4 regions of the Devosia sp. MDV22-iso42 genome follow, and region 4 is predicted to be linked to each of the others. Evidence: predicted binding sites of a transcription regulator. Region 4 holds the regulator's gene; each other region holds the start of a gene.
What was found. Region 4 encodes PhoB, which activates phosphate uptake and scavenging genes when phosphate is short. Its sites were predicted from a motif close to TGTCATNNANCTGTCAT; they were not measured.
Positions count from the first base shown of each region.

Region 1 (4,060 bases), on a different contig from region 4:
GGCTTGAGCTCCTCGGTATCGACCAGCATGCGGATGGCCGAGAGGAGGGGGACATTGGCGGCGCGGGCAGCGCTGTGCAGCAGCTGGACGGTGGAATCGCCGAGGCCGCGCTTGGGCACATTGATGATGCGGTCGAGCGCCAGATCGTCCGAAGGCTGGGCAACGAGGCGCAGATAGGCCAGGGCGTCGCGGATTTCCTTGCGCTCGTAAAAGCGCGGGCCGCCGATGACGCGGTAATTGAGGCCCAGGGTGATGAAGCGTTCTTCGAATTCGCGCATCTGGAAGCTGGCGCGGACCAGGATGGCCATGGAATTGAGCGGGTCGCCATCGCGCTGATATTGCTCGATCTGCTCGCCAATGGTGCGCGCTTCTTCCTCACTGTCCCAGACCTGGGTGACCGCGACCAACTCGCCTTGTTCGGCGACATCGGTCTGCAGCGTCTTGCCCAGGCGGCTTTCGTTGAAGGCGATGATATTGCTGGCGGCCTTGAGGATATTGGCGGTCGAGCGGTAATTGCGCTCAAGCTTGATCACCTTGGCGCCGGGAAAATCCTTTTCGAAGCGCAGGATATTGTCGACCTCGGCGCCGCGCCAGCCATAGATGGACTGGTCGTCATCGCCAACGACGCAGATATTGGCCTCGCTCGCCGGCTTCCCCTGCGCCAAGAGCCGCAGCCAGAGATATTGGGCGACATTGCTGTCCTGGTATTCGTCCACCAGCATATATTTGAACTTGCGGTGATAATCGGCCAGCACGTCGGGATTTTCGCGGAACAGGCGGATGCATTCGAGCAGCAGGTCGCCGAAATCGGCGGCGTTGAGGGATTTCAGCCGCGCCTGATAGGCGTAATAGAGCTTGCCGCCCAAACCATTGGCATAGGAGCCGCTATCGGCCACGGAAACGTCCTTGGGCAGCAGGCCCTTGTTCTTCCAGCCATCCATCATCGAGGCGAAGAGCTTGGCGGGCCAGCGCTTTTCGTCGATGTTTTCGGCGTCGAGCAATTGCTTGATCAGCCGGATCTGGTCGTCGGTATCGAGGATGGTGAAGTCTGAAGTCAGGCCGACAAGACCTGCGTGGCTCCGCAGCATGCGAGCGCCAATAGAGTGGAATGTGCCAACCCAATACATTCCTTTCGTCTCAGGCTCAAAATCTTGGATGCGCTTCTTCATTTCGCTGGCGGCCTTGTTGGTGAAGGTCACCGCCAGAATTTCCTTCGCGGACGCGAGGCGTCGATTGAGTATGTAGGCGATGCGGGTTGTGAGCACGCGCGTCTTCCCCGTGCCGGCGCCGGCCAGCACTAGAAGCGGTCCTTCTATGGTCTCGACGGCCTCGCGCTGCTCCGCGTTCAGGCCCTGCAGATAGTCGGGCGCAGGCGGGCGTTTGAACTGGCCGGTAATGGCCCCGGCTGTCGGGCGGGCGGGGGGGTGATAGTCACCGGACATAGAAAGCCTTTCCATCGCTGCGCGCCGGTCAAGGCGCATCAGCGCGGCGATTGACGAATCTTGATTTGTTCTCCTGCGAATATAGGGACGGGCAGGGGGATTGTATAGAACGGGGGACCGTCACCGATCTGTCATAGTGGCGTCATGGAAGTGTAGCCCGGCCGGCCTATGGCACCCTTGGAATTCAAACGGGGGATCATCCATGTCGCAGACCAAACTTCTCGTCGCGCTGACCGCAACGCTGCTGGCCACGACTGCCAGTGCCGGCGCCGCCGAACATTTCAACCGCATTGCCAGCTTTCCGGTGGCGCTGAACAGTCCTGACGCCGCGGTCACCTCCTCGGAGATCATCACCGCGACCGATGACGGCATGACGCTGATCTATTCGGACAGCCCGGCCGGCGGCATCGGCTTTATCGACATCACCGATCCCAAGGCCCCCAAGCAGGGTGGGTTTCTGGCCATGGAGGGCGAGCCTACTTCGGTGACCGTGATCGGCGCCAAGGCCTATGTGGCGGTCAATACGTCGAAAAGCTTTGTCGAGCCATCGGGCAAGCTGGTGGTGGTCGATATTGCCAGCAAGGCCATCGACGGCGAGTTTGACCTCGGCGGCCAGCCTGACTCGATCGCGCACAACAAGGACAATACGATCCTGGCCATTGCCATCGAGAACGAGCGTGACGAAGACGTCAATGACGGCGCCATTCCGCAGGCGCCCGCTGGTTTCCTCACCATCGTCACCCTGACCGATGGCGCCGTGACCGAGGCCGGCATCAAGAAGGTCGAGCTGACGGGCAGCACCATCGCGCCCGACGACGCCGAAGCCGAGTTCGTCGCCTTCAACGACAATGACGAGATCGCCGTCACGCTGCAGGAAAACAACTGGATCGCCATCGTCGATGCCAAGACCGGCACCGTGACCGGGGGCTTTGAGGCCGGCGAGACCGGCGTCTTCGGCGCCGATACCAAGAATGACGGCAAGATCGACTTCAGCGCCGACAAGGATGCCGTGCCGCGCGAACCCGATGCCATCAAGTGGCTCGACACCGAGCGTCTCGTGGTCGCCAATGAGGGCGACTGGAATGGCGGCTCGCGTGGCTTCACCATCTTCAACCGCGATGGGTCGGTGAACTTTGACTCCGGCAATGCGCTGGACGTCAGTGCGGCCCAGCTTGGCCACTATCCCGACAAGCGCAACAAGAAGGGCGTCGAGCCGGAGGGCCTGGAAGTCGCCACCTTCGGCGAAGAGCAGTATATCTTCGTCGCCCTGGAGCGGGCTTCGCTGATTGCCGTCTACAAGGATACCGGCGCAGAGCCCGAATATGTCCAGTCGCTGCCATCGGGCATTTCGCCGGAAGGCCTGATCGCTATCCCCGGTCGCAACCTGCTGGCCACGGCCAATGAAGTCGACCTGCGCGAAGAGGGCGGCGTCGGCTCCCATGTCATGCTCTATGAACTGGCTGAAGGCGAAGCCGCGTTCCCCACCATCATCTCTGACCTCGACACCGATGCTCATCCGATCGGCTGGGCCGCCCTGTCCGGTGTCGTCGCCGATGCCGACAAGGCCGCCACGCTTTATGCCGTGTCGGACAGCGTGCTGTATGCCGAGCCGGCCATCTACACGATCGACGCCAGCACGGTGCCGGCTGTCATCACGGCCAAGACCCCGATTACCCGCAATGGCGACAGGGCGCAGAAACTCGACCTGGAAGGTATTACGCTGGACGGCGAGGGCGGCTTCTGGCTGGCCAATGAGGGCGATGCCGCCAAGCTTGTGCCGCATGCCCTGATCCATGTGGATGGCGAAGGCGCCATCGTGGCCGAAGTCGGCATGCCGGTGGAACTGCTGACCGGCCAGACGCGCTTTGGCGCCGAGGGCGTGGCTATGGTCGGCGACACGCTCTGGGTGGCCATGCAGCGCGAATGGGGTGATGACGACAAGGGCTCGGTCAAGCTGCTGGCCTACAATACCGAGACCAAGGAATGGGGCGCGGTGCGCTACCCGCTCGAGGCACCTGCCGAGGGCGCCTGGGTCGGCCTCAGTGAGATCACCGTGCATGGCGACTACGCCTATATCGTCGAGCGCGACAACCAGATCGGCGACAAGGCCGCGCTCAAGGCGATCTACCGCGTGCCGGTGAGCGAACTGGTGGCCGCGCCGCTCGACGGCGAGCTGCCGCTGGTGAGCAAGGAACTGGTGCGTGACCTGGTCCCCGACCTCAAGGCGTTCAATGGCTATGTGCTCGACAAGGTGGAAAGCCTGGCCATCGACGTGACCGGCACCGGCTATGTCATCACCGACAATGACGGCGTGGATGACAGCTCGGGCGAGACCCACCTCTGGTCGATCGGCGCGCTGTAGCAAATCCGTACCGAGACGAAGAGGCGGCCAGCCCCATGGGGCTGGCCGTCTGTCATTCGGGTGGGCACGCGGCGGGCGGGGCGGCATGCGCCATCGCCACATGCAGGCGTGTATTGGGGACATTGGCGGGGTTGCGCCAGCGCCGCTCTTGCCTACACTCTGCCACACCAATCCGGATGATCCCTGCGCTGTGCTGAACCGCATCTACATCGTTGTTGGCCTGCTGGCGATCATCGTGCTCGGTGGGGCATTCGTC
Region 1 is NZ_JBZVWR010000007.1:248,546-252,605, forward strand. It holds gene AC4NN3_RS08685 (ATP-dependent helicase) at 1-1,442, opposite strand, end outside; gene AC4NN3_RS08690 (esterase-like activity of phytase family protein) at 1,645-3,804, shown strand; gene AC4NN3_RS08695 (AsmA family protein) at 3,995-4,060, shown strand, end outside.
Region 1: the regulator PhoB is predicted to act here: its motif matches at 1,561-1,577, upstream of AC4NN3_RS08690 (esterase-like activity of phytase family protein).

Region 2 (4,060 bases), on a different contig from region 4:
TTACCTGCTGTTCGCCAGCCCGCTGCAGTGGGTGGTGATGCTCGCCCCGCTGGCCTTTGTGCTGGTGCTCAGCTTCGGCATCAACAAGCTCTCCGTGCCGGCCGCCCAGGCGACCTTCTGGGGCTTTGCCGCCATCATGGGCCTGTCGCTCAGCTCGATCTTCCTGGTCTATACCGACGCCTCGATCGCCAAGGTGTTCTTCATCACCGCCGCCACCTTTGGTGCGATGAGCCTTTACGGCTACACCACCAAGCGTGACCTGACCGGCATGGGCAGCTTCCTGATGATGGGCCTGATCGGCCTGATCATCGCCTCGGTGGTCAACATGTTCATGCAGTCCTCGATGATGGAATTCATCATCTCGGTGGTGGGCGTGCTGATCTTTGTCGGCCTGACCGCCTATGACACGCAGAAGATCAAGGAAGGCTATTCGGAGTCACATGGCGCCGATGTGCTGGCCAAGGGTGCCATCATGGGCGCGCTCAGCCTCTACCTCGACTTCATCAACCTCTTCCTGATGATGCTGCGCCTGTTCGGCAATCGCGAATAGGCCCCAGCATCCTTGATTGCATGATCAAGGAATTTGGTTGGACGACAAATCGGACCGCAGCCTACAAGGGCTGCGGTCTTTTCTTTGCCTGGATGACAAGCCGTGTCCGAATTCCGCCTGCGCCCCTTTGAGTGGGCCGACGTCCCCGCCATCACCGCCATCTACAAGCACTATGTCGAGCATTCGGTCGCGACCTTCGACCTGGTGGCACCCGGCGAGGACGTGCTGGCGGAAAAGTTCGGCCATATGCTGGCCGCCAACCATCCAGTGGTCATGGCCGAGGGGCCGGATGGCGCCCTGCTGGGCTATGCCTATGCCTCGGTCTATCGCCCCCGCCCCGCCTATCGCTTCACCTGCGAAAACTCGGTCTATTGCGCGCCTGACGCTCAGGGGCGCGGCCTGGGTTCGGCCATGATGGGCGAGATCATCAGCCAGTCGCGCGCCTTCGGCTTCAAGCAGATGATCGCCGTCATCACCGCCGAAGGCACCGGCTCGATCAAGCTGCATGACAAGCTCGGCTTCCGCCATATCGGCCGGCACGAGGCGCTGGGCTTCAAGTTCGACCGCTGGCTCGACATCGTGCACATGCAGCTCACGCTGTAGTCACAGGACCTTGACCATCGGATAGCCGGCAAGGCGCGAGCCGGGGCCGACCTGCCGCCAGCCGTGGCGCGCCGGAACCGGAGCGCGCGGCGTCTTGCTAGCCCACCACCGCCAGTTGCGGATCCAGCACGCGCAGCACCTGGGCGATGTCGTGTCCGCGCTTGAGAATGCGGCCCTGCTGGTTGGTAACGCTGTACTGGCCCTGGCGATTGCGCAGCTTGGGCAGCTTTTCCACGATGAACAGCGGCCGTTCCGAGACGCGGGCATAGATGGAAAACACCGCCCGGTCGCGCAGGAAATCCATGGCATAGTCGCGCCATTCGCCCTGCCCCACCTTGCGGCCATACACGGCCAGAATGGTGGTCAGCTCCCGCCGATCAAAGGCCACGATTATGGGCACCTTGCTGCCACTGGCAGTCGGCTCGCCGGTATGTACCAGCACGAGCGAACCCGGCTTGTCGGTTGGTGTGCCGCTTTGCACCAGTCCGCCTGCTCCATTGTCAATGCAATGTCATGATTGCGGCATTCGCGCCGCGACGCAAGACCCCTCAGGGCGACCGAAATACCCCAATGCGGTCACAATTTGTCCCTGAACCCGCCCAAATACGCCGTCACGTTACAACCATTGCCTCCAGGAGCTGGCGCCCGGGCCGACTGAGCCCCCAAACCTTGAAGCCTTGGCACCAGTCTCTTCTATTGAGTTGACCAGTCATAACTATCCCCGCCCCTGTCCCCCAGGGGCGGGGTTTTTGTCTGCGCTGCTCAGCGTTCGAAACTTGCCGCGCCCAGGATGGGACCCGGCAGGCCATCGCGCTCCTGCTGCACGATCACGGCGATGCCGGTGCTCTTGTGCGCGAGTACCTCGGGAAGTGGCAGCTTGATGGTGGCGCCGGTCTCGTATTCCCAGACCCCCAGGGCCTGCCGGCCGGTGACGACCTGGGTATAGGCCATGGTCTTGCCGGCATTGTTGCCGCGCTCGATTGCCACTTCCGCCCGATCGATATAGGTCACCAGCCAGACCACCGCATCCTGCAGCGACGCATCGGGCGGAATGGTGATCTTGAGCATGTCGCCGTCTTCGGTGATGCCGACCGGCAGGGTCAGCCTGGCCTGCCCGATCGCCCCATGCACCTCGCCACGGCGCGAGCCGACCACGCCCTTGCTGCCATTGACCACCATTTGCGGGGTAAAGATGCGCGAGGAGCCCCAGCTCTGGGCATAGGCGCGCTGGCGATCGGAATAGTCGGCCTCGCCAAAGGTGTCCTTCCAGCCCACATAGTCCCAGTAGTCGACATGATAGGCCAGGGCGACCACGTCGTCCTGCTCGGCCAGGCTGGTCAGCAGGGCATCGGCGGGCGGACAGGACGAGCAGCCCTGGCTGGTGAACAGCTCCACCACCGCCCGCGGATGCAGGCGCGTCTCCGCGCTGGCCGGACCGGCCAGGCTCCACAGGACGGCAACCCCGACAAGGGCTGAACACCAGGACACATGTTTCATGGCCATGGTTGTAAGCTGGCCGTGCCGGCCCCCGCCAGTCAAAAGAGGGTGAGACGGTTAAAACCGCCCTGCAGCGCAAGAAAATGGCGGCCACCAGGGCCGCCATTGTCATTCTGGTGCCCTAAAACTAGGCCGCGACGAGACTGCGCAGCACATACTGCAGGATGCCGCCATTCTTGTAATAGTCGAGTTCATTGGCCGTATCGATGCGGCAGCGCGTCTCGATGGTCAGTACCGAGCCATCGGCCCGGGTGATCTTGACCGGCACCATGGCGCGCGGCGCGATGGACGTGACGCCCTCGATCGAGACCGTTTCGCTGCCATCGAGGCCCAGGCTCTGCCAGCTCTCGCCATCCTTGAACTGCAGCGGGATCACGCCCATGCCGACCAGGTTGGAGCGGTGAATGCGCTCAAAGCTCTGGGCGATCACGGCGCGCACGCCCAAGAGGTTGGTGCCCTTGGCAGCCCAGTCGCGGCTCGACCCCGTGCCATATTCCTTGCCGGCAAACACCACCAGCGGCACGCCGGCGGCCTGATAGGCCATGGCAGCGTCATAGATGGCCATCTGCGAGCCATCCGGCCCCTTGGTATAGCCACCCTCGACGCCGGGCAGCATCTGGTTCTTGATGCGGATATTGGCAAAAGTGCCGCGCATCATCACTTCATGATTGCCGCGGCGGGCGCCATAGGAGTTGAAGTCCCGGGGCGCGACCTGGCGCTCTTCGAGATATTTGCCGGCCGGGGTGCTGGCCTTGAACGAACCGGCCGGGGAAATGTGGTCGGTGGTGATGGAATCAAGGAACAGCGCCAGCACCTTGGCATTCTCGACATTGGTGATGGGCTTGGGCTCCATCGTCATGCCGTCGAAATAGGGGGGGTTCTGCACATAGGTGGACGCGCTGTTCCACTTGTAGGTTTCCCCGCCATCGACCGGGATGCCCTGCCAGTTCTTGTCGCCCTTGAACACGTCCGAATAGCGGCCCTGGAACATTTCCTTTGTCACATGCGTGCGCACGATCTCGGCGACCTCGTGGTTGGAGGGCCAGATATCCTTGAGATAGACCGGCTTGCCGTCCTTGGAGATGCCCAGCGGATCCCTGGTGATGTCGATATTCATCGACCCGGCAATGGCATAGGCCACCACCAGCGGCGGCGAAGCCAGATAGTTGGCCTTGACGTCGGGATTGACGCGGCCTTCAAAATTGCGATTGCCCGACAGCACCGAGGCAGCGACCAGGTCACCGGTCTGCACCGCCTTGGAGATTTCCACGGGCAGCGGACCGGAATTGCCGATGCAGGTGGTGCAGCCATAGCCGACAAGATTGAAGCCGATCGCGTCCAGGTCGGCCGACAGACCGGCGCTGTCGAGATAATCGGTCACCACCTGCGAGCCGGGCGCCAGCGAGGTCT
Region 2 is NZ_JBZVWR010000009.1:99,186-103,245, forward strand. It holds gene AC4NN3_RS10395 (Bax inhibitor-1/YccA family protein) at 1-550, shown strand, start outside; gene AC4NN3_RS10400 (GNAT family N-acetyltransferase) at 653-1,153, shown strand; gene AC4NN3_RS10405 (DUF2794 domain-containing protein) at 1,251-1,634, opposite strand; gene AC4NN3_RS10410 (DUF1223 domain-containing protein) at 1,916-2,656, opposite strand; gene acnA (aconitate hydratase AcnA) at 2,778-4,060, opposite strand, start outside.
Region 2: the regulator PhoB is predicted to act here: its motif matches at 1,663-1,679, upstream of AC4NN3_RS10405 (DUF2794 domain-containing protein).

Region 3 (4,060 bases), on a different contig from region 4:
CGAGCGGATATTGCCCGAAGTATAGCCCTCGGAGAATTCGCCAACGCCCGAACCCCAGGTCACGCCGGCGTCGAACTGGCCGTCCACGACAGCCAGAACCAGGTTTTCATGGCCGCCGCCGAAACCGGTTTCCGAGAAGTACTCTTCGACAGGCATCTTGATGTCATTGGGCAGAGCCACGACCGGGACGAGATAGCCCGAGGTCGAATCCGGATCGGCAAAGCCGAGCTTCTTGCCCTTCATGTCTTCGAGCGAGGTGATGCCGCTATCCTTGCGGGCCAGCATGATCGAGTAATAGCCGGTGGCGCCATCGGTCTGCTCGGTGGTCAGGATGGGCTCAACGGCGTCCGGATCCTGCAGGTAGATGGCGGCATAGGCGGAAGCGCCGAGCTCGGCATAGTCGAGCGTGCCGCCCAGCAGGCCCTGGATCACGCCATTATAGTCGGCAGCGGGGAACAGCTGCACGTCCGAATAGCCCAGTTCGGCCTTCATCAGGTCAACCAGGCACTGATTGTCGCGCAGGCGGTCGGCTTCGTTTTCGCCGCCGAGCAGGCCGATGCGCAGGACATTGTCCTGGGCGAAGACGCCGGTGGTCAGGGTTGCAACGGCAATGCCGGCAAGCAGGATGGAGCGGATCGCAGTCATGGAAGTCTCCTTTGGTGACGCGGGTAGATCGGCGGCCGGCTTTGCCCCCTGGGCAGTTGCCGTCGCGGAACGGGTTCAGGTGGCTGGAATGGCCACGCTCATACGCGGCGCAATCGGCTCGAGCGCGGTGGAGGTCAGCGCCTCCTGCAGCCCGTCGGCGCCATAGAGCGTGCGGGCCACATCGGTGGTCAGCTCGTCCGGGGTGCCGTCGAACACCACCTTGCCCGCCGCCATGCCGATGATGCGCTCGCAATAGGCGCGGGCGGTGTCGAGCGTGTGCAGGTTGGTGATGACGGTAATGCCTTCCGAATTGATGTCACGCAGGCTGTCCATGACGATCTGGGCATTGCGCGGGTCGAGGCTGGCGATCGGCTCGTCGGCCAGGATCATCTTGGGGCCCTGCATCAGCGCCCGGGCAATCGCCACGCGCTGCTGCTGGCCGCCCGACAGGGTCTGCGCCCATTGCAAAGCCGTCGGCGCGATGTCGAGGCGTTCCAGCGCCTTGAGCGCTTCGAGTTGCTCGGTGGCGGTAAAGATCTGCAGCAGGTTGAGGACCGGGTTACGGCCATTGAGCCGGCCGAGCATGACATTGGTGATGACGTCGAGGCGGGGTACCAGGTTGAACTGCTGGAAGATCATGGCGCAGTCGCGCTGCCAGTTGCGCAAAGCCTGGCCGCGCAGTTCGGAGGTGCGCACGCCATTATATTCAATATAGCCCGACGACACGTCGGCCAGGCGGTTGATCATGCGCAGCAGGGTGGACTTGCCGGCGCCGGAGCGGCCAATGACGCCGACCATCTGACCCTGGGGAATCTCAAGCGTTACGCTGTCGACAGCAAGCTTGTCACCAAATCGTCGCGAAACATTGGAGATCTTCAGCATCAGGCGCCCCACTTCTCGAGTGTGGCAGACCTAGGGCGAGCAGATTACGTGCGCATGTAGATTTGGTGACGGTTACATGACGATGCACAGGCGCGTTTGTGGTAGGTTTGCAGGGTGTCCCAGGCACCTATCCAACTTACCCACCGGCCGTCACCCTCGGGCTTGACCCGAGGGCTCTGCACTTGCGGTGCGCTGGTTAAGTGAAGTGCCCTCGGGTCAAGCCCAAGGGTGACGATCGAGTATGTGGAGAGGTCGCCCCTACCCTTCATATTTCTCCAGAAACGCCTCAATGCCGAGCTTGCGGAAATCGGGCAGCGCCTGGTGCAGCTTGTCGTGGCTCCAGTCCCACCAGGCCATGGCGTCGAGCCGTGAGGCCACGTCATCGGAAAAGCGCTGCCTGATGGTTCGGGCCGGGACGCCCACGGCGATAGCGAAATCGGCGACGTCCTTGGTCACCACCGCATTGGAGCCGATAATGGCGCCATTGCCCACAGTCACGCCGGGCATGATCACCGCGCCATGGCCGATCCAGGTGTCGTGGCCAATGCTGATGGGTGTGCTCTCGCGCCAGTCGAAAAAGCTCTGGTCATCCTCCTCGCCCTCGAAATATTGCGCCGAGCGATAGGTGAAATGGTGCAGCGAGGCGCGGCCCATCGGGTGCATGCTCGCATAGATGCGCACATTGGCCGCGATATTGGAGAACTTGCCGATGCTGGAATAGGCGATCTGGGTGCCGCCCACGCAGTAGGAATAATCGCCCAGGCTCGAATAGGACACGGTGCAGCCGGCGCCCACCTCGGTATAACGGCCCAAAGTGGATTGATGGACCTTGGCGCTGGGGTGGATGGCGGGTTCGAGGCCAAGCTTTTTCATGCGGCAAGCTCCGGGGCAAAAGCGGTGACATCGAGAATGCGGTCGGCGACCTGGCTCCGCACCTCCTCGTCGTGGAAGATGCCGAGCAGGGCCACGCCCTGCGCCTTCTTCTCCCCGATCATGGCGACGACGACAGCGCGGTTGGTGGCGTCGAGCGAGGCGGTCGGCTCGTCGAGCAGCAGCACGGGATGGTCGGTGATGAAGCCGCGCGCAATATTGACGCGCTGCTGTTCGCCGCCCGAAAAGGTCGCCGGCGGCAGGCTCCACAGCCGTTCGGGCAGGTTGAGCCGGGCCAGCAGATGCTTCGCGCGCGCCTGCGCCTCGGCCTTGTCCACGCCGCGGATCACCAGCGGCTCGGCCACCACGTCGAGCGCCGAAACGCGCGGCACGGTGCGCAGGAACTGGCTGACATAGCCGATGGAATCGCGCCGCAGCGTCAGCACGGTACGCGGATCGGCCGTGGCCAGATCGACCGCCTCCCCATGGTGCTGGATGACAATGGACCCGGCATCGACGCCATAATTGCCATAGACCATTTTGAGGATCGAGCTCTTGCCCGCCCCCGACGGCCCGCCCAGCACGACGCATTCGCCGGGCTGAACGTGAAAGTTCACATGTTCCACCACCGGCAGCACGATCCCGTCGCGCAGATGCATGGTGAAGGTCTTGCTGAGATTTTTGACAGTAAGGGCGGTCATCATCACACCTGCAGGATCGAGCTGACGAGCAGCTGGGTATAGGGTTCGCGCGGATCGTCGAGCACGCGGTCGGTGAGCCCCGCCTCGATCACATGGCCATCCTTCATCACCATCATGCGGTGGCTGAGGAGCCGCGCCACGGCCAGGTCATGCGTCACGACGATGGCCGCCAGCCCCAGTTCGCCCACCAGGCCGCGCAAGAGATCGAGCAGGCGCGCCTGTACCGACACATCCAGACCGCCGGTCGGCTCGTCCATGAAGACCAGCCGTGGCCCGGTGACGAGGTTGCGGGCGATCTGCAGGCGCTGCCGCATGCCGCCGGAAAAGCTGCGCGGCTGGTCGTCGATGCGGTCGGCAGCGATTTCCACCCTTCCGAGCCAGTCGAGCGCCGTGGCGCGGATCTGGCCATAGTGGCGGTCGCCCACCGCCATCAGCCGCTCGCCGACATTGGCGCCGGCCGAGACGGTCATGCGCAATCCGTCGGCCGGGTTCTGGTGCACGAAGCCCCAGTCCGTGCGGACGAGAAAGCGCCGCTCGGCCTCGCTGAGGTCATAGATATTGCGCCATGCCCCGTCGCGCATGCGGTAATGCGTCTGGCCGGACGTGGGCTCCAGCGTCGCCGATAGGGAATTGAGCAAGGTGGTCTTGCCCGAGCCGGATTCCCCGACAATGGCCAGCACTTCGCCGGGCCAGAGTTCAAAACTGACATCGGCGCAGCCGAGGCGGGAGCCGTAATATTTGGTGAGATTGTCGACGCGCAGGAGAGGTTCACTGCTCATTCCGCTGCCTCCTGGGCGACACCGAGTGTCCCCACATGTCCCGCCGCGCGGCGTTCCTCGCAATTGTCGGTATCCGAGCACACATACATATGCCCGCCCTGGTCATCGAGAATGACCTCGTCGAGATAGACCTGTTCGGCCCCGCAGAGCGCGCAGGGCTGCTCGAAATGCTGGATGGCGAAG
Region 3 is NZ_JBZVWR010000002.1:67,662-71,721, reverse strand. It holds gene phnD (phosphonate ABC transporter substrate-binding protein) at 1-645, opposite strand, end outside; gene phnC (phosphonate ABC transporter ATP-binding protein) at 721-1,530, opposite strand; gene AC4NN3_RS00885 (DapH/DapD/GlmU-related protein) at 1,786-2,400, opposite strand; gene phnL (phosphonate C-P lyase system protein PhnL) at 2,397-3,101, opposite strand; gene phnK (phosphonate C-P lyase system protein PhnK) at 3,101-3,877, opposite strand; gene AC4NN3_RS00870 (alpha-D-ribose 1-methylphosphonate 5-phosphate C-P-lyase PhnJ) at 3,874-4,060, opposite strand, start outside.
Region 3: the regulator PhoB is predicted to act here: its motif matches at 1,593-1,609, upstream of phnC (phosphonate ABC transporter ATP-binding protein).

Region 4 (4,060 bases):
GGCGGCGTGCATCGGCTTTGCCATCAGCTGCGCCGGCCTGGGCTTCAGCCGTGATCCGCTGCTGAGCCATTTCGTGCTGCTGCCGGCGGGCGCCTGTTGGGTGCTGGCGCTGTCGCTGTTCAACGTCTCCATCCAGCTGTCCGCGCCGCGCTGGGTGGTGGGGCGGGCCCTGTCGCTGTACCAGACGGCGACCTTTGGCGGCATGGCGGCCGGCAGCTGGATCTGGGGCCTCAGCGCCGATGCCTTCGGGCCGGACTGGGCGCTGGCCATGGCGGGCTGGGTGCTGCTGGTCTGTGCAGCGGTGGGGCTGCGGCTGCCGCTGCCGCAGTTCAATTCGCGCGACCTCAATCCGCTGGGCACCTTCAACGAGCCCATTCTCAAGCTCAACCTGCGGGCGCGCAGCGGGCCGATCATGGTGATGATCGACTATCGCATCGAGCAGGCCGACATCCCGCGCTTCCTGGCGCTGATGGCCGACCGCCGGCGCATCCGCATCCGCGACGGGGCGCGGCAATGGGCCCTGCTGCGCGACCTGGAACAGCCTGAACTCTGGGTGGAGAGCTATCACGTGCCGACCTGGATCGACTATGTGCGGCACAATCTGCGGCGCACCAAGGCCGATGCGGAAAATACCGAGCTGCTGCGCGGCCTGCACCGCGGCGACGGCCCGCCGCGCGTGCACCGGATGATCGAACGGCAGACGGTGCGGCTGGACGACGACATGCCGCTGCGCGATACGCCAGAGGTGTGAGGGGGAATGCACCTGCCGTGCCTGCCATGAGGGAAGCCCTCACCCAGCCTCTCCCTGAAGGGGGAGAGACCCATCGCGGTTGGGGTACCAATTCAGGCAAGCACTGCGCTGTTCCTCCCCTCCAGGGGGAGGCTGGGTGGGGGCGAGGGGTCTCAGGCGACCTGGGCGAATCTTTCGTCGAAGGCGTAGCCGGCGCCGCGGACGGTGCGGATGGGGTCGGTTTCGCGGCCGCGATTGATGGCGCGGCGGAGGCGGCCGATATGGACGTCGACGGTGCGCTCGTCGACATAGACGTCATTGCCCCAGACGCCATCGAGGAGCTGTTCGCGGGAGTAGACGCGACCGGGATGGCGCATCAGATATTCGAGCAGGCGGTATTCGGTGGGGCCGAGATGGACGTCGCGGGCGGCGCGGCGGACCCGGTGGGTGGTGCGGTCGAGCTCGAGATCGCCGACCTTGAGCGCGGCGGTGACCAGGTTTGGATTGGCGCGGCGCAGCAGCGCGTGGATGCGGGCGATCAGTTCGGGCACCGAGAAGGGCTTGACCACATAGTCGTCGGCGCCGGTGGCGAGACCCCGGACGCGCTCTTCCTCCTCACCGCGGGCGGTGAGCATGATGATGGGCACGCGGGCGGTTTCCTCGCGGGCGCGCAGGCGCCGGCACAGCTCGATGCCGGAGATTTCGGGCAGCATCCAGTCGAGCAGGATCAGATCGGGCAGCTTGTCCTGGATGGCATGCTGGGCCTCGTCGCCGGTTTCGGCGGTCACGACGCGGAAGCCCTCGGCCTCGAGATTGTAACGCAGGAGGATGGCGATATCGCCTTCGTCCTCGACGACGAGAATGGTGGCCGGCATTTGCTCTACGCCTTGATCTGCGTGCGCTGCAGTTCTTCGACATCGCTCGAAAGCTGCTTGCCGGTCTGCAGGTAATAGGCACGTTCGGCGATATTGGTGGCGTGGTCGCCAATGCGTTCCAGGCTCTTGGCGCAGAACAGCAGATGGGTGCAGGGGGTGATGTTGCGCGGATCTTCCATCATGTAGGTGAGCAGTTCGCGGAACAGGGAGGTGTACATGGCATCCACCTCGTCATCGCGGTTGCAGACCTGGATGGCGCCCTCGGCATCGCGGTTGGAATAGGCGTCCAGCGATTCCTTGATCTGGCGCAGCACCAGGGCGGTCATGTTGCGCACGCCGTTGTAGAAGGTGGGCTGCAGGGTGAGCCCCTCGATCTTGAGCGAGCGGCGGGCCAGCTGCTTGGCCATGTCGCCGACGCGCTCGAGATCGGAAGCGACGTGGATGGCCGTGATGATGGAGCGCAGGTCCGAGGCCATGGGCTGGCGGCGGGCGATCATGGAGACGGCCATGTCGTCGATCTTGCGCTGCATGTCGTCGATGCGCTGATCGGCGATGATGGTGAGGTCCGCCAGCTCGCGATCGAGCTTGAGCAGGGCCTTGGTGCCATTCTCGATGGCCACTTCAACCTGGCCACCCATCTCGGCAATGGTCTGGGCGAGGGCGACGAGTTCGTCATTGTAGGACGAGACGATATGATCGGGGGCCATGGTGTTCCTCTGAACCTGGGGGCGGGGAACCGGCCGGGGCCGGTTCGCGCATTTGAGCGGGCGGCCGGACTAGCCGATGCGGCCCATGATGTAATCCTGGGTCTGCTTGTGCGCCGGGTTTGTGAAGATGTCCTCGGTGACACCTTCCTCGATCAGGTTGCCCAGGTGGAAGAAGGCCGTGCGCTGGCTGACGCGGGCGGCCTGCTGCATGGAGTGGGTGACGATGACGATGGTGTAGTTTTCGCGCAGCTCGTCGATCAGTTCCTCGATGATGGCGGTGGCGATCGGGTCGAGGGCCGAGCAGGGCTCATCCATCAGGATGACCTGGGGACCGACGGCGATGGCGCGGGCGATGCACAGGCGCTGCTGCTGACCACCCGAGAGGCTGGTGCCGGGCTCCTGCAGGCGGTCCTTGACCTCTTCGAAGAGGCCTGCCTTGCGCAGCGAGGAGACGACCATTTCGTCGAGATCGGTCTTGGAGCGCGCGAGGCCGTGGATCTTGGGGCCATAGGCGACGTTGTCGTAGATGGACTTGGGGAAGGGATTGGGCTTCTGGAACACCATGCCGACGCGGGCGCGCAGTTCGACCACGTCGAGCTGCGGATCATAGACGTCCTCGCCATCGAGCTTGATGCTGCCGCCGACCCTGGCGCCCTCGATGGTGTCATTCATGCGGTTGATGCAGCGCAGGAAGGTCGACTTGCCGCAGCCCGAGGGCCCGATGAAGGAGGTGACGGCCCGGTCAGGGATGTCGATGGAAATGCCGAACAAGGCCTGCTTGGCACCATAGTGGACGGTGACGTCGCGGGCAGAGAGGCGGATCGGCCGTTCAAGGGCGTCGGTGGGGTTCATGGTGCTGTTCACTGATTGCTGTGTCATCTTGGGCTTGCCGGCGACCATATCCATTTGCATCATTCCTTATAAGCTCGGTTTGTGGCGGGCCGGGGCCTACCAGCGCCGCTCGAGGCGCTGGCGCAGGAAAATGGCAATGGCGTTCATTACGAGCAGGAAGCCGAGCAGGACGAGAATGCCGGCCGAGGTGCGTGAAACGAAGCCACGTTCGGGACTATCGGCCCAGATGTAGATCTGGGTAGGCAGGGCGGTCGAGGCCTCCATCAGGCCGCCTGGAGGGCTGGTGATGAAGGCGTTCATGCCGATCAGCAGCAGCGGCGCGGTTTCGCCCAGGGCCTGGGCGAGGCCGATAATGGTGCCCGTCAGAATGCCCGGCAGCGAGAGCGGCAGAACGTGATGCCAGATGACCTGCTGGGGCGAGGCGCCCATGCCGTAGCCGGCCTCGCGGATCGAGGGGGGCACGGCCTTGAGGGCGTTGCGGGTGACGATGATGATGGTGGGCAGGGTCATCAGCGCCAGCACCATGCCGCCCACCAGCGGCGCGGAGCGGGGGAGGCCGAAAATCTGCAGGAACACGGCAAGACCGAGCAGGCCGAAGACGATGGAAGGCACGGCTGCCAGGTTGTTGATGTTGACCTCGATGATATCGGTCCAGCGGTTCTTGGGCGCGAATTCCTCGAGATAGACGGCTGCACCGATGCCGATGGGGAAGCTGATCAGGAAGCAGACCAGCAGGGCATAGAAGGAGCCGGTGATGGCGCCAGACAGGCCGGCGATTTCCGGGAAGCGGCTGTCGGCATTGACGAACAGGCCCCAGTTGAAGGGGGTGCTGACGCGGCCGTTCTCGACCAGCGTATCGAACCAGGCGATCTGCTGGTCATTGACGCGGCGGTTCT
Region 4 is NZ_JBZVWR010000012.1:291,950-296,009, forward strand. It holds gene AC4NN3_RS16315 (MFS transporter) at 1-751, shown strand, start outside; gene phoB (phosphate regulon transcriptional regulator PhoB) at 904-1,605, opposite strand; gene phoU (phosphate signaling complex protein PhoU) at 1,611-2,312, opposite strand; gene pstB (phosphate ABC transporter ATP-binding protein PstB) at 2,382-3,164, opposite strand; gene pstA (phosphate ABC transporter permease PstA) at 3,261-4,060, opposite strand, start outside.